2 regions of the Rhizobium ruizarguesonis genome follow, and region 1 is predicted to be linked to the other one. Evidence: predicted binding sites of a transcription regulator. Region 1 holds the regulator's gene; the other holds the start of a gene.
What was found. Region 1 encodes LexA, which represses DNA repair genes until DNA is damaged. Its sites were predicted from a motif close to TGTTCNNNNTGTGTTCNG; they were not measured.
Positions count from the first base shown of each region.

Region 2: a site for LexA is predicted at 1,774-1,791, ahead of J3P73_RS02445 (DNA recombination protein RmuC). Genes of this name have one in related genera too.

Region 1 is NZ_CP071678.1:2,303,660-2,306,867, forward strand. It holds gene J3P73_RS11480 (ComEC/Rec2 family competence protein) at 1-846, shown strand, start outside; gene lexA (transcriptional repressor LexA) at 827-1,546, opposite strand; gene J3P73_RS11490 (VOC family protein) at 1,746-2,642, shown strand; gene kdsA (3-deoxy-8-phosphooctulonate synthase) at 2,639-3,208, shown strand, end outside.
Region 2 is NZ_CP071678.1:504,532-507,739, forward strand. It holds gene J3P73_RS02440 (ribokinase) at 1-410, opposite strand, end outside; gene J3P73_RS02445 (DNA recombination protein RmuC) at 515-1,741, opposite strand; gene J3P73_RS02450 (globin-coupled sensor protein) at 1,946-3,208, shown strand, end outside.

The DNA of each region.
Region 1 (3,208 bases):
TTGCCCTGGAAGGTCGTCGGATTCGGCCTCGATCTGGTGATCGCGGTCGCAAAGACCGTGTCCGGCTGGGGTGGCAATATCGACGTCGGCCGCTTGCCCGCCTGGTATTTCGCGGTCGCCGTCGCCGGCTTTCTGCTGTTGACGCTGCTCCGCACCCGGCTGCGCCATATCGGCACATCAATCATCGCGGTCGCAACACTCATCCTGTTGCTTCTGCCAGTTCCCCGGCCGCCGGATCTGGTAATTTCGGAGGATGGTGGTCTCGTCGCGGTCGTCGAGACGGCGGCCATGGCTTCCAACCGCGAAAGACCGCCGGATTTCATCTTCGACCAGTGGCAGAGAGCGCTGGTCCTGCCGACGCATCACCCGCCGAAGATGCTGGAGGGGCCTGCTATCCCGCCGGAGGGAGAAGACCGCCGCGTCAGGCTTTCCCGCGATCAGCAGAACGAAGCAAGGTCGGCGATGCGGGCGGCTGCAACGAGCGCTGACGCAAACCGCTTTTCTTGCGTCAAGAAGGCCTGGTGCACATCAAGGCTTGGCAATGGTCGCGTGGTTGCTGTCATCGACAATGCCGCCTATCTCGGTCCGGCCTGCGATGCGGCCGATATCGTCGTGACGTCGGTGCGCCTGCGCTTCAACAGCTGCCGCTCAGGTGCGACGCTCTTCACCGGTGAGACGCTGCGCAGGACCGGTTCCGTCGAATTACGCTTCGCCGATGCCGGCCTGGACGTCACAGCCGCATTCGATGATCTGTCGCGGCCATGGATGCGCCATCGCGCCTATGACTGGCGCAGCAACAGTTTTGCCGAATCCGGCCCGCCCAGTGTCAGTGATAGCGGCGAATGAGACCGACGAGTTTGCCTTGCACCTTGACGCGGTCCGGCCCGAAGATTCGGGTCTCGTAAGCCGGGTTGGCGGCTTCGAGCGCGATCGAGGCGCCCTTGCGGCGGAAGCGTTTGAGTGTTGCTTCCTCGTCGTCGACGAGAGCCACGACGATGTCACCGGGACTTGCGGTGCTGCCGTTGCGAATGATCACCGTGTCGCCGTCGAAGATGCCGGCGTCGATCATCGAATCGCCCTTGACCTCCAGCGCATAATGTTCACCGGAACCGAGCATGTCGGCCGGAACGACGATGTCGTGGGTATTGTTCTGGATCGCCGAGATCGGAACGCCGGCGGCGATACGGCCCATGACCGGCACGGAAACCGAGTTGCCGTTGTCGGCAACGGGTTTTGCGGCAGCGGGGGCGGCGACCGGCTGGGGCTTGCCGAGGCTGCCCTCGATGACGCTCGGCGAAAAGCCGCGCCGGGGCTGAATGCTGGGGCTGTAGGCCTCCGGAAGCTTGATGACCTCAAGCGCACGAGCACGGTTCGGTAGGCGGCGAATGAAGCCACGTTCCTCGAGCGCCGTGATCAGCCGGTGAATCCCGGACTTCGAGGCGAGGTCCAGCGCATCCTTCATTTCGTCGAAAGACGGCGGAACGCCGGATTCTTTCATGCGCTCGTGAATGAAAAGGAGAAGCTCCTGTTGTTTGCGCGTGAGCATCGACGTTGTGACCTCGTGATTGAAACAAATCCAGAACAGACACTATATGTTCCATATGTGTTCCGCAAGTAGCTAAATTTCCGTAAAACTTCGCGCCAACTCGTCGAGATTTTTATTTTCATTGGCCGGATTGGGACACAAGTCTTGCATTGAGGGTGGCGCTGTCGCAAATCTCTTGCCGTTTTGAGGAGGGATTATGATGAACACGCATTCCGCCAAACCGCATCCGCTGGATCATGTCGTGCTGCCCGTCGTCAATATTGATGTGGCGCGCGAAAGGATCGGCAAGCTCGGCTTCACCGTTGCCGCCGATGCGCGCCATCCCTTCGGAACGGAGAATGCCTGCGTCTTTTTTGCCGACAAGACCTATCTGGAGCCGCTCGGGATTGCGAGCGCCGAGGAGAGCGAGGCTTCTGCGCGGCAAGGCAATGTCTTCACCGCCCGCAACCGTGCCTTCCGCTTCCGCTGCGGCGAGGAAGGGCTTTCGGGGCTGGCTTTCGGCAGTGAGGATGCCAGCCTCGATCATCAGAACTTCGTCGGCGACGGATCGAGCGCTGGCGAAGTGCTGCAGTTCACCCGGCCGATGACGATGCCGGACGGTGCGCAGACGATTGCCGGCTTCAAACTGGCTTTCGCCGGCGACCTGCGCGCGCCTGACCTCTTCCTCTTCACCGTCGAGCGCGTCAATCCGCTGCCGGCCGACCGCGGCGCGCTGGAGACGCATGCCAATGGCGTCAGCGGCATAACCGAGATAGCGCTTTGCGCACCCGACGCCGCCGCCTTTGCTGCCTTCGTCGGCCTTGCCGTGGCGCAAGCGACAGTCGAGAAAACGAGTTTTGGCGTCAATATCGCAGCGTCGAACGCGAAAATCAGCCTGATGACGCAGGAAGGGCTGGAAGCCTATTTCGACATCGCCGTCTCATCCGGCGATCGCGGCCTGCGCGGCAGGGCAATCCTCTTTGCCGTCGCCGATCTTGCCGTGACAGAAGCGCATTTGGCTGCTAACGGGGTGACATACACGCGCAAGAACAATCGCATTGTGGTGAAGCCTGCGCCCGGGCAGGGCGCGCTCTTCGCCTTCGAGGAAACACGATGAGCACTGATACGAATTCAGAAGTCAGGATCGGCGAGGGCCAAGGCCAGGTCAGCTTTTCCAATACCGGCCGCCTGTCGCTGATTGCCGGCCCCTGCCAGATGGAGAGCCGCGACCACGCCTTCATGGTTGCCGGCACGCTGAAAGAGCTTTGTGAAAAGCTCGGCATCGGCCTCGTTTACAAGAGCTCCTTCGACAAGGCGAACCGGACCTCGCTCTCGGCTGAACGCGGTATCGGGATCGAAAAGGGCATGGAGGTCTTTGCCGACCTGAAGAAGGAATTCGGCTTTCCTGTCCTGACCGACGTTCATACCGCAGAGCAATGCGCGGAGGTGGCAAAGGTCGTCGACGTCCTGCAGATCCCGGCCTTCCTTTGCCGCCAGACCGACCTTCTCATCGCCGCCGCCAAGACCGGCCGCGTCGTCAATGTCAAGAAGGGCCAGTTCCTCGCTCCCTGGGATATGAAGAACGTCCTGAAGAAGCTCAATGCCAGCGGCAATCCGAACGTGCTGCTGTGTGAGCGCGGCGCCTCCTTCGGGTACAATACGCTGGTCTCCGACATGCGCTCG
Region 2 (3,208 bases), 1.8 Mb from region 1:
TCGAGCTGCAGCATCAGGATATCGCCTTCGTTCATGCGGCCGATCGCCGTCTCGGCATCGGCAGGCGTGACCTGGCCATTGGCGCCGGGAACGACGGCAATCATGTTCTCGCCATCGCCGCCGACAAGGATCAGCGCCGTGCCGGTGGGACCGTCGACATGGTTGATGAGGGAAAGGTCGGTGCCTACATCATCGAGCAGAGCCAGCGCCTCCGCAGCAAAGGCATCCTTGCCGACGGCGCCGGCCATATGCACGTAGCGGCCGGCGCGGCGCGCTGCCAGCGCCTGGTTGGCGCCCTTGCCGCCGGCGGCCGTGGCAAAGCCGTTGCCGGCCACCGTCTCGCCGGGCTTCGGCAGACGCTCGGTCGTGGCGATGAGATCCATGTTGATGGACCCGAAAACTGTGATCATGAATGTGTCCCGTCTTCTGGAGCATGATGCCGAAAAGTGTGATCGGTTTTCGGATGACATCATGCTCCTAGTGTTTCATGCGGGCGAGACACTGCCCGAAGCGATCACTCCTCGTCAACCACCCGGAGCTTCAGAAGACCGGTGCGGCTTTCCACCGATTTGGCCGGGGCCACGTCGTCGCGGGCGGGGGGTGCATCGCCGCTGCCCGCCTCGAATTCAAGCGCTTCGATCCTGGCGCCGCGCCTGGTGAGCTTGTCGGCTGACGTGACCACCATGTCGATATCCTTCTGCGCCATGGCGAAATGGCCCTGCAGTTTGCGCACCCGCTCGTCGAGGCGGCTAAGGTCGTCCATCAGGATCGCCACTTCACCCTGGATCAGATGCGCCTGGGCCCGCATGCGCTGATCCTTGAGCACGGCCTGGATGACCTGGATCGACAGCATCAGCAGCGACGGCGAGACGATGACGATACGCGCGCGATGCGCCTTCTGCACCACCGGTTCGAAATGCTCGTGGATCTCGGCGAAGATCGATTCGGACGGCACGAAGAGAAAGGCTGTATCCTGGGTTTCCCCCTGGATCAGATATTTCTCGGAAATGTCTCGAATATGGATTTCCATATCGCGGCGGAACTGCTGGCCGGCGATCTTGCCTGCCTCGGGGCTGCCGGCGTCGCGGATCGCGTTCCAGGCTTCGAGCGGAAATTTCGCGTCGATCACCAGCGGCGGCGCGCCGTTCGGCATACGAATCGTGCAGTCCGGCCGCGAACCGTTGGAGAGCGTCTGCTGGAAGGCGTAGGCGCCCATCGGCAGGCCGTCGGCGACGATCGTTTCCATCCTGGACTGGCCGAAGGCGCCGCGCGTCTGTTTGTTGGACAGAATGGCCTGCAGCCCGACGACATCCTTGGCGAGCGTCTGGATATTATTCTGCGCGGCATCGATGACCGCCAGCCGCTCCTGCAGCCGCTGCAGGTTCTCATGCGTCGATTTTGTCTGCTCGGTGATCGTCGAGCTGACGCGCTGCGACATGCCATCGAGGCGTTGGCTGATCGTCTGGTTGAGTTCGCTCTGTCGCGCGCCGAAGACCTCGGTCATGACAGCGATGCGGCCCTGCATCTCCGCCTGGATCTTCAAAAGCTCGGCCATGCGCGCTTCGTTTTCCTCAGCACGAAAGCTTGCCTCCTCCGCCTGCTCGCGGCGAAGGCCGGCGCCGCGCAGCAGAAGCACGATCACCAGCAGGGCGAGGGCGGCGAGAACGCCGCCGACAAGCGCCAGCATGGCCGGGCTGATCGAGGCAAGGGAAAGGGCGAGCGATTCGGAATGGATGGTCATGCGGCAAGCATAACAGAAGAAACGGCGATATATAGATCAAAACGTGAACGGAATGGACGACCCGCAATATCCTCGCACGCTATCGCTCTTCCGCGCTCGGGGAGAAGAAATCGCCGTCCGATTTAACGATTGCTCAACCATATTGGCCAAAACCTGCGGCGCAGAAATTCCTTCCCGCGCCGCGCGCCAAGTACAGAGATCTCCATGACCGCCCAGCAGACCGACAATGCCCTCAGGCAGCGCCTCGACTTCATCGAACTGGATGAGGCGGCGCGCAAGTCGATGCGGGATCTGCGCCCTGTCATATCAGAGCTGATCGGCGGCGCCCTTGATAAATTCTACGCCAAGATCGCCAAGACCCCCGCTGTCGCCGGCTTCTTCGCCGATAAGAACCATGTCGGCCATGCCAGGAAGCGCCAGCAGGATCATTGGGCCAATCTCGCCGGCGGCGCATTCGACGAGAGCTATGTCAACGGCGTGACCGCAGTCGGCCGCACCCACGCCCGCATCGGGCTGGAGCCGCGCTGGTATATTGGCGGTTACGCCATCGTCATGTCCGAGCTCGTCAAGGGCATCATGGAGAAGCAGTGGCCGTCGATCTTTGCGCGCCAGCAGGGCAAGGCATTGGCCGAGAAGCTGTCGGCCGTCATCAAGGCCGGCATGCTCGACATGGATTATTCCATCTCGGTCTATCTGGAGACGCTCGAAGCCAAGCGTCGCGCCCTGGAAGAAGAGCGCGCCCAGGCCGAATCCGACCAGGCGATCGCGCTGGAGCAGCTGCGCCGCGGTCTGGAAGCGCTGTCGAAAGGCGATCTCGAAGCCACCCTGCCGTCCGACCTACCGGGCAATTTTAGGCACATGGCCGAGGATTACAACCGCGCCGTCAGGGCGCTAAGCCAGTCCTTCGCCTCCGTACGCGAGACCTCGGGCCATATCATGAGCGGCGCCGACGTTATATCCAATGCGACCAACGATCTGGCGCTGCGCACCGCCCAGCAGGCGGCAGGCGTCGAGGAGAGCTCGGCCGCCCTGCAGCAGCTGTCCGTCAGCGTCGGCCAGACGGCCGCCAATGCCGAGAAGGCTTCGGCCGCCGTGCGCGAGACGCAAGAGAAGGCGAAGAACTCCGGCGAACTCGTCACCAGCGCCGTTTCGGCGATGGCCGGCATCGAGAAATCCTCGACCGGGATCTCCAAGATCATCGGCGTTATCGACGAGATCGCCTTCCAGACCAACCTGCTGGCGCTGAACGCCGGTGTCGAGGCGGCACGCGCCGGTGATGCCGGCAAGGGTTTTGCCGTTGTCGCCCAGGAAGTCCGCCAGCTCGCCCAGCGCACCGCGGAAGCGGCCAAGGAGATCAAGAACCTGATCTCTCAGAGTTCGACCCAGGTCAATCAGGGCGTCGGCATCGTCTCCAGCACCGGTGAGGCGCTGAACGATATGATCAGCCGCATCGATATCATCAACCGT